DNA from 2 places in the Actinoplanes sp. NPDC049265 genome. Region 1 is predicted to be linked to the other one. Evidence: riboswitches for the same ligand, from Rfam matches in the RefSeq annotation. Region 1 holds a riboswitch; the other holds the start of a gene.

Region 1 (7,715 bases):
CTTGCGTACCCGCTCCCAGTCGATCTGTTCCCGCAGCGAGCGCGCCACCGGCAGCCCGGTGGCGAAGTCACAGTGGTGCTGGCTGTAGCTGAGCAGCTTGTGCACCATCAGCTGGGTCGCCGAGATCACCGGCATGGCGATCGCCTCGACCGGGCGGACCACCGAGTCGGCCAGCGTGGCGTCGGTCACCGGCGACTCCACCGGGCGGTAGATCAGATCCACCATCCGGCCCTCCTCGTACACCTTGACCAGCCAGTCCTCCGGCGGCTGCTCGGTCTCGAAGCCGACCGCCGCCAGCTCCTCCAGCGCCCGTTCCTTGTCCTGCTCGCGGATGAGGAAGTCGACGTCGTGGTCGCTGGAGTGGCCGCCGTGGGCGTACACCGCGAAGCTCCCGCCCAGCGCGAACGGGATCTCCGCCTGTTTCAGCACGGACGCGACCCGTTTCAGCGTGGTGGCGAGCCCTTCGTCCACCCGGTGCGGCATTGGCATCTCCTCATCGTCATCGTCTTGTGACCTGTGCCCCTGGACCGCGCCTCGCACTTGGCCGACCCGTGAGACACCACTCGGTCTGATTCTCGTACCCAGCCGAGCCTCGGGTGGAACGGATCGCGTGACACCCCTGGCTACCGTTGACGGCTATGCCATCGAACTCACCGTTCCCGCGCACCGTCGCGCTCATCGGGATCGACGGGTCCGGCAAGACGACGCAGGCCCACCGGCTGGCCGAGACGCTGGCGGCCGAGGGGATACGAGCGTCGTACCGGCAGAACGCCGGTGGCCGGCACTTCGTCGGGCGGTTCGCCGCGTGGTTCGGGCGGCCGGACGCCGAGGCGCTGGTCGGCCGCCGGGCGATGCTGGTGATCGAGGCCGTGCTGCGCTGGGGTGCGATCGTCCGCACCCTGCTCTACCAGGCGTTCACCGGCTCGACGGTGGTGATGGACCGGTACGCGTTCTGCCAGTACGCGAGCATGCGGTCGCATCACGCCAAGCCGCGGGCCGAGCGGCGCGCCCGCCTCGCCTACCGCCTGTTCCCACCGCCGGACGTGACGTTCCTGCTGGCCGTCAGCCCCCAGGTCGCGCAGGAGAGAATCGATCGGCGGGGGTACGACCGGGAAGAGCTGTCGTTCCTCGAGGACGCGGACGCGGCGTACCGTTCCCTGCCGGAATTTCCCACCTTCGTGGTGATCGACGCCGACGGCACCGCCGACGAGGTGGCCGCCGCCCTCCGCGCCCACCTCCCGGCCGATGTCCCGGTCTCGTACCGCCACCCTCGGGCGACGGCCCTGCTGGTCACCTCCCGCACCGCCGTCCTGGCCTTCGGTTCCCTGCTGGCCGGCCTGGCCGCCCTCGGCTACCAGCTCCTGGAGGGGTTCTGAGGCCAGTGGCCGGCCAGAGCGGCATCCGCCCCGCGAATGCCGCTCCTGGCTTCCACCTAGGCCTGGCCGTAGACGGGGACGGCGGCGCCGCTGGTCGGCTTGGAGTCGTCGCCGGCCAGAAACAGGATCACCTTGGCGATGTCGGCCGGGTCGACCCACTTGGCCCGGTCGCCGGGCATGCCGTCACGGTTGGCCGGGGTGTCGATGACGCTGGGCAGGACGGTGTTGCAGCGCACGCCCTGGCCCTTGTATTCGACCGCCACCGCGTTGGCGAAGGCCAGCACCGCCGCCTTGGCCGTCACGTAACCGGCCGCGCCCGGGAACGGCGCCACCGCGGCCCGCGAGGACACACAGACCACCGAGCCGCCACCACCGGCCACGAGCACCGGGAGCGCGGCCTGAGTGACCAGATAGGCCGGACGCAGGTTGACCCGGAGCATGGCCTCGAAGTCCTCGACCGCTGTCTCGTGGATCCGGCCACCTCCGGCGTACCCACCGACGAGGTTGACCACCGCCCGGAGAGGAGCCTCACCCTGACCGGCCGCGACGGCGATCGCGGCCTCGACCTGCTCGGGCGACGTGAGATCGGCCACCACCGGCTCGGCCCCGGCGGGCAGCCGCCGCTGCGAGCCGTCCCGCACCGGCGCGACCACCCGCCAGCCCGCCTCCACGAACGTCGAAACCACGGCGGCGCCGAGCCCGCCCGTACCCCCGGTGATCACCGCTGTGCGACTCATGAGGGAACTCAACCAGCCGTCCGCACCGTCACCGCCACCGTTGACCCGACTGAAGGCTGAGTCTCATGTGTTTTCCGTCACGTACCGAGATCGAATTGGTTCGACGGGGCAGTGGTTTACCGAAAGGATGGTCACCCGTACGGAAGTCACCCTTCCGGGCTAGTGAACTGCGGCGCAGCGTGGCGCATTGTGACGGTGGTCCCGTTCCGTCACGGCTTTCCGGCCGGCGTTTGCGTCAAGCCGCGCGGCAACCAGCCGATCCTGCGTCTGAACCCTGCTGGCAACGAAGACGTACAGGGTAGTGACGAGCATCGCAGCGCTGGTCGTGATGCCCGTCGCTGTGGCAGGAGAGGGGCCGATGGTGTGATGAAGCGGGCGAAGGGTATGCGAGAAGCCACGCATCCAACGCCGGGTGCGCCTGGCGAATGACTCCCCGAGGGCGTTCTTCAGTAAGTACGCAACGGGCTCCCAGCCGCCGCACAGACTGCCATGACACTTTCGACTCACCAGCCGCCGGCAATCCGATTTTCACAGCAAGCACCGGAATGACTGCGGGACGCCACCTGTTACATCAGTGGCAGTTCGGCAAGGCACCTTACTGCGGACGTTACGGGGAGGGACCAGATGGACGCAGGTAACGCCCGTAACAGGGTTAGCGAAGGCAATGAGGGGACCGTGGGCAACGTGGAGAAGAACACCGTGATGCGCACCGATGAGGTCGCCGAGGAGCGCGACCTCGTTGGAGTCTATCTGCACGAGATCTCCAGGACGCCGCTGCTCGACGCCGCACGAGAGGTCGAGCTGTCCAAGTCGATCGAGGCGGGCCTGTACGCCGAACACCTCCTCGACGTCAACGAGATCCGCCGTGGCATCAGCCGCGAGGAGCTCGAGCGTCTGGTGACCGAGGGCTCTCGGGCCAAGGATCTGTTCATCCGGGCCAACCTGCGACTGGTTGTGTCGATCGCCCGGCGGTACGTCCGCTCGGGCATGCCGATGCTCGACCTGATCCAGGAGGGCAACACGGGCCTCGTCCGCGCGGTCGAGAAGTTCGACTACGAGCGCGGCTACAAGTTCTCGACGTACGCGACGTGGTGGATCCGCCAGGCCATCAGCCGGGCCATCGCCCAGCAGGAGCGCACCGTGCGCCTGCCCGTGCACCTGGTCGAGGACGTCAACCGGATGCGTAACGTCACCCGCCAGCTCGTCCGCGAGCTCGGCGCCGACCCCGAGCCCGAGCAGATCGCCAAGGCCCTCGGCGTGACCGTCGAGCGGGTCGGCGAGCTCACCCGCTGGGCCCAGGACACGGTCTCGCTCGACACCCCGGTCGGCGACGACGGTGACACCAACCTCGGCGACCTGGTGGCCGACAGCGACGCCCCCTCGCCCGAGGAGATCGTGCTGACCGCGCTGGAGCGGTCGCGGATCGAGGGCCTGCTCAACCACCTCGACGACCGGTCGGCCGGCATCATGCGGGCCCGGTACGGCCTGGAGGACGGCCGTGAGCACTCGCTGACCGAGGTCGCCTCCCGGTTCTCGCTCTCCCGCGAGCGGATCCGTCAGCTCGAGATCCAGGCGCTCGGCCGGCTGCGCGAGCTGGCCCGGGCCGAGGGCCTGCAGGCCGCCTGATCGTTCACCCACCGGCCCGGTTCCCGTCGAGGGAGCCGGGCCTTTCTCAACCCCTTCAGATCAAGACCCATGTCGTAGCTGAGTGGGTGGTGCGGACCGCTGCTCCCGCCGAGGGTCGCTTCGCTCCACGTGCGAGATCTGGTTGCGCCCCAAACACCCGGTGGTAGGGCTACCACCGGGTGTTTGGGGCTGTTCTGTGTGCCGGGCAAATTCAGTGGTAGCTCTGAGCGGTGCGGTGTTCGGGCCTGGCATGCCGCTCAGGGCTGCCACTGGAATTTGGGAACGAAGAAGCCCGGCACCCTGTGCGGGGCCGGGCTTCTCGTCGGTGCTGCTGGTTAGCGGACCCGGCCGTAGCCGGTCGGGGTCATGATGTTCATCGAGCGTTTCTTCACCGGTTCACCGGCATGCGAGGCGTCAATGATCATTCCGCCGCCGACATAGAGGCCGACGTGTCCACCATTGCGATAGAACACGAGGTCGCCGGCTTTCAGCTCGCCCTTGCTGATCCGCGCGGTGGCACCGATCTGGGCGGCCGCGTTGTGCGGCAGCGACTTGCCCGCCGCGCGCCAGGCCGCCGAGGTCAGGCCGGAGCAGTCGTAGCCGTTCGGCCCGTCGGCGCCGTACACGTACATCACGCCGATGGCGTTGTACGCGAAGGCCACCGCCTTGCCCGCGGAGCCGGCGATCTGCGGGATCGTGCCGGTGTACTTGCTGCCCGGCGACGTCGGGGTGCCGTTGGCGGCGGTCCGCATCGCGTACAGCTTCTTGAGATCGGTCTCGATCTTCTTCTTCCGCTTGGTCAGCTCGTTCAGCTGCGCGCTCTGCTTGGTCTGCGCGCCCTTGAGAGCGGCCTGGCGGCTGTCGTAGTTCTGGGTGGTCGCCGTGTAGTTGTCGATCTTGCGCTGACGGTCACGCGTCATCTGGTCGAGCACGCTCACGCGGTCGAGCAGGTCGCCGGGGCCCTCGAGCACGATGTTCATCGTGCCGACGTCACCCTGCTTGTACGACGTGTTGGCGATCTTGCCCATCTCGACCTTGGCCACCTCGAGCGCGGCCTTGGCCGGCCCCAGCGACTTGGTCAGGGTGACCTGGTCGTTCTCGGTCTTGGTGAGATCGATCTTCATGGCGTTGTACGACTCGACAACGTCCTCGAGATCGTCCGACGCCTTGGCGATCTTCTTGTTGATCTCCGTCTTGGACGGTTCCGCGTGCGCGGCCGTCGCGGCGGTACCGGTCAGCGCCAGCGCCATGAGGGCGACGGCGACGACCCGGAACCTCGTGCGGGCGTGTGACAACGCTGAGAGGCCTTTCTTCCGCTTTTGCCGCCTACCGGGTTAGCTGACGGGTTCGGGCGGGAAGAAGGCCCTACCGCTGGTTCGCGGATTCACCCCGGGTGCTCGGTTCCCCGGCTCACGAGTGGCGTCCACGCCGGGCCGGACTGGGGGTGACCACGGCTTGGCCGCCGATCAGACTCGGCAGCGCCGGCTCGGCGCCACCGGAGGGTGTGGCTGCGGACCGAACCAACCGCATTAACTTATCGATGGATCGCAGGAAAGCAAGTTCTGTAAGAGTTACTTAAGCAACTGACTTCGCCGCGTATTTCTATGAATTCAATGCGTGACCCTCGGTGGCGGAATCGGACTTTTCGGAATGAGTGCCGATCCAATTGCGGCTGACCTTTCGCTCCGCCCAGAAGGACAGGAACGGGATCGTCCCGGCCAGCATCACCAGCAGCATCCGGGTCAGCGGCCAGCGCACGCGCCGGCCCAGGTCGAAGGTGGCCAGCACGTAGAGGATGAAGAGGAAGCCGTGGGCCGGGCCGACCGTGGCGACCACGGTGTCGTTGTCGCCCAGATATTTCAGTGGCATGCCCACCAGGACCAGGACGATCAGGACCACGCCGACGATGTAGGCGATGATCCGGTAACGGGTGAGTGCTCCCTGCACGATGCTGTCCTTACCTCTGTGGTCCGGGGTAGTCGCCGGGGCGAGCGCCGGGATGGGCATTCAGCCACGCCAGATAGTCGTTGTACGCCACCAGCTCGGGGTCGTCGTCGCCGGGCTCGGCGGCCGGGCGGGACGGCACCCGGATCGGGCGGCCGACGGTAACAGGCGAATCTGGGAGCTTTTCCGGCTTCCGCTCCGGTTTCGTGGCCAGCTTCACCTCGCGCCACCACAGGAAGACGACGAAGCCGGCGAAGACCGGCCACTGGAACATGTAGCCCCAGCTCAAGGCGTTGCCGTCGGCGGCGCGGGTGTATTGCCACCAGCCCAGCACAAGGAACGCCACCACGAGAACGAGCGCGACCACGTGGCGGAGAATCCACGCCGGGGTCAGCAGCCCTTTCATACCCGCCAGGGTAGACGCGCGGGTTTCAGGTCTGGCCGCGCGGGCAACGCTGAGTGCTATGAGCGATCGGAGCGTGGAGATTTCGGAGGTCGGCATCGACCCGGCCGGGCTCGCTGACGACGACCTGATCCGGGAACTGGCCAGCCTGCATCGGACCCGGCTGGACACCCTGCGATACGGACCCGACGCGGCCCTGGACAACCACCTGCGACGGACGGCCGAACTGGAGACCGAGTACATGGCCCGGCACCCCGGCCGCGAGGTCGACCCGAGCCGGCTGACCCAGAAGCCCTGAGGTTGTGGTCTGGGTCACATTGCCTGCTGGAATCCCGGTAGGCGGCCGACGGTTGTGTACGGATGTCGGTGTGTTCAGTGTCCCCGGGCCTCACCCATTGCCTGCACGGAATACCGTTCGGCTGGAGCCGTGTTGAGCCACTCGCCGCGAGGCGACATGCACACCGACACCCATGCGCCGCCCCTGGGGTTCCCGGGGGCGGCGCATTACGTATCCGGCCTGTGGGTATTTGGACCTTCATGAACGATCCTCGTACCGAAGAACGCGCCGCCGACCTGCTGCCGGAAGAGCGCGCCGCGGGCAGCGCCGACCCCCAGGCCCAGGCCGAGGCCATCCTGGCCGACTCCGACGAGCGCGAGTACGCCCCGGAACCCATCGAAAACCGCACCTCGGGAGAGACGGTCGGACCATCCGAAAGGCCCGAAGGCACCCGGTAGAGGCACAAAACTTTCGTGTCCGCCTCCGAACGTGGGAGGATCCGACGCGTGCCCGCACCCCGACGGAGCGCTGAGCGCGCCGGTCAGCGGTCCACGCCGCCGGCGGCCGCTGCCTCCGCCCCTAACCAGACACGTCGCACGGCCCGTCCCCGCCACCCGGGACAGGGCGCCGGTGCCCCGAACGCGGGCCCGGTCCACCACACCGAGACGGATCACGTCATCCCAGCCCATCCGAACGCCCCAGCCGTCGGCGCCGCGCTGCCCGCTCCCCGGGACGCGGCCGACCTGACCGTGGTCGTACCCGCACAGGAAATCGTCCTTCCGTCCGCACCCGAAGTCGTACCGGCCCCCGAGCTCCTGCTCCCGGCCGCGCCCGACGTCGTCATCCCCTCCGAGGTGGTCCGGCCGGGCGGACCCGGGGCGCTGGCCGTGCCCGACACCGGTGCGGTCGAGGTGGCCGGGCTGCTGCACGAGCTGTCGGCGCGGCTGCTGTCGGCCGACAACGTGGCCGAGGCACTGGACCGGCTGGCCGTGTTCACCGCCGGGGCGGTGCCCGGAGCGGTCCGCTGCTCGGTCGCGCTGATCACCGAGGGGCAGGGGACAAGCCTCACCGCCTCGGGCAGTGACGGCCGCGGGGTCGACGACTGCCAGTTCGAGACCGGCGAGGGGCCCGGGCTGGAGGCCGCGCGTACCCGAGCCTTGGTCTTGACCCAGGATCTGCCCAACGACCCGCGCTGGCCGGCCCTGGCCGACTGCGCCCGCGACGAGGACGTGCACGCGGTGGCGGCCATCCCGCTGGACGTGCAGCGGACGTCGGTCGGGGCGCTGAGCCTCTACATCCGGCGGCCGCAGGGCATCGTGCCGGACATGCTGCTCACCGCCATGGCCATCGTC
Region 2 (7,715 bases), on a different contig from region 1:
CGGTCGCCCTGTCCGGGGTGGCGACCATGTCCCGGCGCTCGCTGGCGGCGGTCGGCGCGTCGGCGGTCATCGGTGGCCTCGGCTCGGCGGTCGGCCTGCTGCTGCCGCTCGGCCTGCCGATCAACCCGATGGTGCTGCTGCTGCCGCTCGCGGCGTACACGATCGCGCTGAGCGCCCGGTTCCAGATGGTCGACGCCGAGCAGCCAGAGCTGCCCCGGCCACGGCGCGGGTACAGCCTGATGCCGTACGTCGCCGTAGCCGTGGTGTCGGTCATGCTCGCGGTCACCGCCCTGACCCGCGCCCCCGACCACCTGATCGTGGTCGGCTTCGCCGTGGCGATCATCGCCCTGGTCATCCTGCGCCAGCTGATCGCCTTCCGGCAGAACGACGCCCTGCTCCAGGAGAACCGCCGCCAGCGCGAACGGCTCAGCCACGAGGCCTCCCACGACGCGTTGACCGGCCTGCCCAACCGCACCCTGTTCGCCCGGCGGCTGGCCGCCGCGGCCGGCCGGGACGCACCGTTCTGCCTGGTCCTGGTCGACCTGGACGACTTCAAGGCGGTCAACGACACGATGGGGCACGCGGTCGGCGACGCGCTGCTGGTGCACGTGGCCGAGCGGATGACCGCGGGGGTACGCCCGTCCGACACCGTGGCCCGCCTGGGCGGCGACGAGTTCGCCATCCTCTTCGAGGGCGTCACCCAGGACCGGATCGGCACGGTCCTGTCCCGGATCTCGAACATCCTGCTCGAACCGGCGGTGATCGAGGGCGAACTGCTGAGCGTGAAGGCCAGCTTCGGCGTGGTCCAGGGCCGGCCCGGTGACGACCCGCACCACCTGCAGCGCCGGGCCGACATCGCGATGTACGAGGCCAAGGAGCGCGGCGAGGGTGGGCATCAGATCTACCAGCCGGGCATGGAGACCCGGGGCGCCGAGCGCAGCCGGCTGGCGGCCGAGCTGCGCGCCGCGATCGCCGGTGACCAGCTGGTGCTGCACTACCAGCCGGAGGTGACCCTGCCGGAGGGCCGGATCGTCGCCGCCGAGGCCCTGGTCCGCTGGCAGCACCCGGAGCGCGGGCTGCTCGGCCCGGGCGCGTTCGTGGACACGGCCGAGCAGACCGGGCTGATCGTGCCGATGGGCCACTGGGTGCTGCGCGAGGCGACCCGGCAGGCGGCGGTCTGGGCCGCCGGGGCCGGCGAACCGATCTCGATCTCGGTGAACGCCTCCGCCCGGCAGTTGCGTGACCCGGGCTTCCCCGGCGAGGTGGCCTCGGCGCTGGCCGGCAGCGGGCTACCGGCCGGGCTGCTCACCCTGGAGATCACCGAGTCGACGGCGGTCGGCGGCGGCGCCACCCAGCAGACCCTGGCCGAGCTGCGCGCGATCGGCGTACGGCTGTCGCTGGACGATTTCGGCACCGGCGCCTCCACCCTCAGCCTGCTCGCCACCTGCCCGGTGAACGAGATCAAGCTGGACCGGTCGTTCACGCCGCCACCCGGCACCGAGGCCATCGCGACAGCGGTGGTGCAGCTGGCCCGGGCCTTCGGCGTGGTCGCGGTGGCCGAGGGCGTCGAGACGCCCGAGCAGGCCGACCGGCTGACCGCCCTGGGCTACACCCGGGCCCAGGGCTTCCACTTCGCCCGCCCGATGCCCGCGGATCAGCTGTCCGAGCTGCTCCGCAACGCGGCCAGCACGGCCACGGTCAGCTTTTCCAGGTAGTCGTCGCTGAGCTCGGTGCGGGCGACCGCGAGCCGCCAGTAGAGCGGGCCGAGGATCAGGTCGACGGCCAGTTCCGGATCGGCGCCGGCGGGGAGCTCGCCCCGGGCCACCGCCTGGCCGACCAGCTTGTCGCCGACCGCCTGCTGGTGGGTCCGCAGCGCCTTCTCCAGGGTCGCGGCGATCTGCGGGTTGCGGGACGCCTCGGCCATCAGGTCGGGAATGATCTGCGAGGCGATCTTGTGTTGCAACGCCTTACTGACGATCATCATGAGCAGCTCGAGGTCGCCGGCGAAGCTGCCGGTGTCGGGCAGCGGAACCGCACGACCTGCGACATCCGACACGATCTCGAGAACCATCTCGAGCTTGTTGCTCCACCGGCGGTAGATTGCGGTCTTACCGACGCCGGCCCGTCGGGCCACCGCTTCGATCGACAGGCGGCCGTAACCGACCTCGGCCAGTTCACTCATCACCGCGTTGCGGATGGCCACCGTGATGTCCCCACGGAGGACCGCCGCCCCGGCCGGTGCACGCTTGACTGTCGCCACACAGTGACTATAGCGCTACGACGGAACGGTTGCGTTCCGCCGTTAGGTCGGATAGCGTCGTTCGTACGTCGATACGAATGCGTTTCGTCGGCGGATACTGGTTATCGTGTTGTCGCGCAAATCCCCCTGGTCCCGGCGATCCGCGGGACCATCCAGATCGGAGCGCCACCTCATGCCCCAGACGGCGGTCGCCGATTCCGGCACCGGCATCTCGCTCAAGGAGCTGGCAACGCGGCACGGCCTGCACTCGGCCGCCGCCCTGCCGAGCCTCCCGGCGTACTTCCGGGAAATTTGGGCGTACCGGCACTTCATCACGGCCTACTCGGCCGCCCGCATCACATCGTCGTTCGGCCAGACCAAGCTGGGCACGTTGTGGCAGGTCATGACACCGATCCTGAACGCTGCGGTGTATTACCTGATCTTCGGCGTCCTGCTCAACACCAACGGTCGCGACGTCTCCAACTTCATCGCGTACCTCTGCACCGGTGTTTTCCTCTTCGGATTCACCCAGACGGTCACGCAGGCGGGCATCAGCTCGATCCACGGCAACCTGGGACTGATCCGGGCGCTGCACTTCCCACGGGCCGCGTTGCCCATCTCGATCCTGCTGATCGAGGTGCGCAACATGATGGCCTCGATGACCGTGCTGGTCATCATCGTGCTGCTCACCGGTGAGCCGATCACCGTCGAATGGCTGTTCGTCCCGGTGATCCTCGTGCTGCTGGCCACGTTCAACTGCGGGCTGGCGCTGGCCGGGGCCCGGATCGGCTCCAAGCTGACCGACATCCGCCAGCTGGTCCCGTTCTTCATCCGGGTCTGGATGTACGGCTCGGCCGTGCTCTACCCGGTCCAGCGGTTCACCGACCATCTGCACGGGTGGAAGCTGTGGATCATCGAGGCCAACCCGATGCTCGTCTTCATCGAGCTGATGCGGCACTCGCTGATGGAAGACGTCAAGCTGGCCAGCCCGCTGACCCAGCTCTGGATCGAGGCCCTGGTCTGGGCCGCGGTCATGTTCAGTGTCGGCATCGTCTACTTCTGGCGCGGAGAGAAGGGCTACGGCCGTGGCTGACCCCACCGGGGAGCGCGTTCCCACCGTCATCGTCGACGACGCGCACGTGGTCTACAAGGTGCATGGTTCGCCGGCCTCCGGGACCGGCTCGCCGATCGCCAGCCTCAAGCGGATCGTGACCCGGACCAAGATGGCGAACATCCGCGAGGTGCACGCGATCAAGGGCGTCAGCTTCGTGGCCTACAAGGGCGAGGCGGTCGGGCTGGTCGGCAGCAACGGCTCCGGCAAGTCCACGCTGCTGCGGGCGATCGCCGGGCTGATGCCGGCCGAGCGTGGCGCGGTCTACGCCGCCGGGCAGCCGTCGCTGCTGGGCGTGAACGCGGTCCTGATGAACGACCTGTCCGGCGAGCGCAACGTGCTGCTCGGCTGCCTGGCCATGGGCATGTCCCCGGCCGAGGCCAAGGCCAAGGTCAAGGAGATCGTCGACTTCTCCGGCATCAACGAGCGCGGCGAGTTCAGCACGATGCCGATGCGGACCTACTCCTCCGGTATGGCGGCCCGGCTGCGGTTCTCCATCTCGGCGGCCAAGAAGCACGACGTGCTGCTGATCGACGAGGCGCTGGCCACCGGTGACGCCCGGTTCCGCCGGCGCAGCGAACAGCGCATCCGCGACCTGCGCGCCGACGCCGGCACGGTGTTCCTGGTCTCGCACAGCGAGGGAACCATCAAGGACACCTGCGAGCGCAGCATCTGGCTGGAGTCGGGCGTGATCAGGGCGGACGGCCCGACCGAGGACGTGCTGAAGGAGTACGGCGCCTACATGAGTAAGTAGGCTCCGTACCCCTTCGGGGGCCGGTGTTACTTCACCGACAGGTGCACGTGGTTGGTGTGGTCGCTGGACGGGTCGCCACCCGCGCCGGAATACGACTTCCAGCCACTGCTGGGCAGCCAGATCCGTTTGAACCAGATGACATACAACACACCGAGCGTGCTCGAGTTGTTGATGAAGTAGTTGGCCAGATTGTTGCCGTACGTCCGGCTGCTACCCGAGGCGACGCCGCCGAATCCACCCTTGTCGGCGGCGAAGTCGCACGCCCGGCCCTTCGGATGCTCACCGCTGTTCTGTGTTCGCCAGCAGTGCACGTAGTGGGTGAATCCGGCCTTCTTGGCCTCGTTCATGGCGTGCAGCAGACGCGGCGTGATGCAGCCGCCGCTGGTCGGGTCGTTGACCGTGCAGCCGCCACTGAGGTTGCCGCCGGGGCTGGCCTTGGCGCTCTTGCCGCCGCCGCCCGGCGAGCCGGCGTCCTGACCCTGCCCGGCCGCCTTGAGCGCGGCTTCGGCCTGGCTCTTGCGCTTGGCCATCACGGTCAGCTGCTTCTGCTGGTCGGCGATCTCGGTGTCGATCGAGGTCTTGGCCCGCACCTGCTGGTCCCGGGTGTCTTTGAGGTCCCGCAGCGCGGCATCCTGCTTGATCGCCACGGTCTGCAGGGTCTGCACCCGGTCGAGCATGCCGTTCGCCCCACCGTCGCCGGACGCGTTGATCAGCGCGCCCATCGTCCCGAGACGGCCGGTGCGGTAGCTCTGTGCGGCGATCTTGTCCAGCTCGGCCTGCCTCGGCCCGAGTTGCTGGTCCAGATTTTTGATCACCAGGACCAGCTTGGCCTGCCGCCCCTTCGAGGTGTCGAGGGCCTCCTTAGCCTCGACATAGCCCTTGGACGCGTCCTCGACCTTCTGGATCAGCGACTTGGAGCCGCCTTCGCCGTCGTCGCCGTTGTCGCCCGGCGCGGCGACGGCCGGGCCCGCCATGGTGGTGGCCGCGAGCCCGCCGGCCGCGATCAGGACCGCCAGTCCGGTCGCCAATCGCCTCCGGACAGAGTTCTGCCTCATGCCCATCCTTCCGTCGGCCGCCGGCCGGGTTAGCTGACGGGTTCGGGAGGGAAGCGCTCCCTACCGCGACGGGGGGCCGTCGCGGATTCACCCCATTGCCTGGGGTTTGGGTCCCCGGCTCGCCGGGTGGCGATTAGGCGGCGATCACCGTTTGATAACGCTGACCGACAGGAACGATACCTACGAATCAGATATTCGCCACCTCGCACTCTGCGCCACCATTCCAGCACCATCGGTTATTTCGACTATGGTGAGAATGTAACGACTCACATTGATAGGACGTGACCAGTCAATGTCACGTAAAGTCGTTGTCCGATAACACCTTTTCCGGCTTCGCCACGCTGAAGCGGGGCGTTTCGTCAGGTAAGCTGGCCGCCGGTCACTGCCAGGAGGCACTCCCCCAGGTTGCCGGCAGGACACCACCTAATCGCCCGAAAGGCGAGCCGGGGAACCACGTTCTCTGGGGTGAATCCGCGAGCCATCGCGGTAGGGAGCGCTTCCCTCCCGAACCCGTCAGCTAACTCGGCCGGTGGATACACGGAAGGAACATGCATGACGGCAAGCCCACGCCGGTGGCTGGTCCTCGCCCTGGCACCGCTCGTCGCTGTGACCATGTCGGTTTTCGCACCCGCGTCACCGGCCAGCGCCGAGCCGGGTGACGAAAACAGCACAACCAAGAGTGGATCGGCCGCGCCCGATGAGGGCAAGCAGGACGCCCTGCTCGAGGACGTGCTCGAGTCGACCGGTCGCCGCTACCTGGCCGCCAAGAACGCGATCCAGAAGTCCTCGAAGACCCAGCTCGACCTGGCTGTCCAGGTCAAGCAGGCGGAATCCCGGCGTGATCTGCTGCTCCCGCAGGTCGGCAAGATCGCCGGCCAGCAGTACCGCAACGGTGGCCTGTCGACGGCCAGCTTCCTGCTCGACAGCCCCGGCGCCGGCGGCTTCCTCGACCGGGCGATCTCGCTCGAGGAGCTGAACGCGCTCAACGACAACAAGCTGCGCGAGCTGAACGACGCGATCGACGAGGTCTCCCGGACCAAGGCGCGCCTCGATCAAGAGGTCAAGCAGCAGAAGAACAACGTGCTGCTGATGCAGAAGCAGAAAGAGGCCGCGGACAAGGCGCTGGCCCTGGTCGGCGGCCCGCTGACCGGCGGCTTCGTGGACGCCACGTCCAAGGTCGCCGCGCCCGCCCCGCGTGACAAGAACGGCGATTTCGGGCCGCAGAGCTGCAACGTCGACGACCCGACGACCGGCGGCTGCATCACCGCGCGCACCCTGCACATGTACCAAGAGGTAAAGAAGGCGGGCTTCAACCGCTTCGTCGGCTGCCACCGCGACGGTGGCCCGTTCGAGCATCCCAAGGGCCGGGCCTGCGACTGGTCCCTGGAGAAGTCGGGCTTCCGCAAGCACCACAACAACGACACACTGAAGTACGGCAACGATCTGATGGCGTTCCTGGTCCGCAACGCCGACCGGCTCGGCATCCTCTACGTGATCTGGAACAAACAGATCTGGTTCCCGACCCGCGGCTGGAGCAACTACCACGGCCCCAGCACGCACGAGGACCACGTACACGTGTCAATGCTCTGAGCCTCAGCGAAGAACCCCGCCTCCATCGATCGGAGGCGGGGTTCTTCCGTTCTAGCCGCTCGTCGCCCGGCGCACCGGGGCCCGTCCGGCCGGCTGCTCCGGCGGCGGCCCGGTCGGCGTGGCCGGCGGGATCGGCACGGTCATCGACTTGCCCTGGACGACCTCGAGATCCTTGCCGTGGTGCACCAGCTGCAGCCGGGACGAGCCCTGCCCGTTGCGCAGCGAGTAGGTCACCTCGTCCGCGGTCACGCTCACCCGCAGCCGCAGCCCGCGCCAGAGCAGCGAGAACTCCAGCTTGGTGATCCGGCTGGGCAGGCGCGGCGCGAACGACAGCTGACCGTTGAAGTCACGCATGCCACCGAGGCCGGCCACCAGCGCGATCCACGAACCGGCGAGCGAGGCCACGTGCACGCCGTCCCGCGCGTTCTGGTGCAGGTCGTGCAGGTCCATCAGGGCGGCCTCGCCCAGGTAATCGTGGGCCAGCTCGAGGAAGCCGACCTCGGCCGCCAGCACCGCCTGGACACAGGCCGACAGCGACGAGTCCCGGACCGTACGCGCGTCGTAGTAGGCGAAGTTGCGCGCCTTCTCCTCCGGGGTGAACGCGTCGCCCCGCACGTACATGGCCATCACCAGGTCGGCCTGCTTGACCACCTGCTTGCGGTACAGATCGAAGTACGGGTAGTTCAACAGCAGCGGGTACGCCTCCGGCGGCGTGTTCTCGAAGTCCCACTCCTGCAGCCGGGTGAAGCCCTGCGACTGCTGGTGCACGCCCAGCTCCCGGTCGTACGGGATGTGCACGGCCGCCGCCGCGTCCCGCCAGGACGCCATCTCCTCGTCGTCGACGCCCAGCCGGCGAGCCACCTCGGGGTGGCGCTTGGCCGCCTCGGCCGCCTCGAACATGTTCTGCTGCGCCATCAGGTTGGTGTAGATGTTGTCGTCGACCACGGCCGTGTATTCGTCCGGCCC

What was found. A riboswitch is a leader RNA that binds a small molecule or an ion and turns the genes downstream of it on or off. The one in region 1 is predicted to bind cyclic di-AMP.
Region 2: another riboswitch for cyclic di-AMP. It lies ahead of ACGFIO_RS15465 (coiled-coil domain-containing protein); the one in region 1 lies ahead of ACGFIO_RS32935 (NlpC/P60 family protein).

What each region holds. Positions count from the first base shown of each region.
Region 1 covers NZ_JBICSP010000017.1:102,867-110,581, reverse strand. The annotation lists gene ACGFIO_RS32955 (nucleotidyltransferase) at 1-483, opposite strand, end outside; gene ACGFIO_RS32950 (dTMP kinase) at 639-1,376, shown strand; gene ACGFIO_RS32945 (SDR family oxidoreductase) at 1,433-2,113, opposite strand; gene ACGFIO_RS32940 (RNA polymerase sigma factor RpoD/SigA) at 2,738-3,739, shown strand; gene ACGFIO_RS32935 (NlpC/P60 family protein) at 4,075-4,989, opposite strand; cyclic di-AMP (ydaO/yuaA leader) riboswitch at 5,049-5,171, opposite strand; gene ACGFIO_RS32930 (DUF3817 domain-containing protein) at 5,342-5,686, opposite strand; gene ACGFIO_RS32925 (hypothetical protein) at 5,697-6,089, opposite strand; gene ACGFIO_RS32920 (DUF6158 family protein) at 6,148-6,384, shown strand; gene ACGFIO_RS32915 (hypothetical protein) at 6,624-6,821, shown strand; gene ACGFIO_RS32910 (ANTAR domain-containing protein) at 6,870-7,715, shown strand, end outside.
Region 2 covers NZ_JBICSP010000005.1:192,369-200,083, forward strand. The annotation lists gene ACGFIO_RS15440 (putative bifunctional diguanylate cyclase/phosphodiesterase) at 1-1,715, shown strand, start outside; gene ACGFIO_RS15445 (TetR/AcrR family transcriptional regulator) at 1,655-2,260, opposite strand; gene ACGFIO_RS15450 (ABC transporter permease) at 2,433-3,332, shown strand; gene ACGFIO_RS15455 (ABC transporter ATP-binding protein) at 3,325-4,104, shown strand; gene ACGFIO_RS15460 (coiled-coil domain-containing protein) at 4,131-5,159, opposite strand; cyclic di-AMP (ydaO/yuaA leader) riboswitch at 5,162-5,309, opposite strand; cyclic di-AMP (ydaO/yuaA leader) riboswitch at 5,570-5,708, shown strand; gene ACGFIO_RS15465 (coiled-coil domain-containing protein) at 5,712-6,749, shown strand; gene ACGFIO_RS15470 (glycoside hydrolase family 65 protein) at 6,801-7,715, opposite strand, start outside.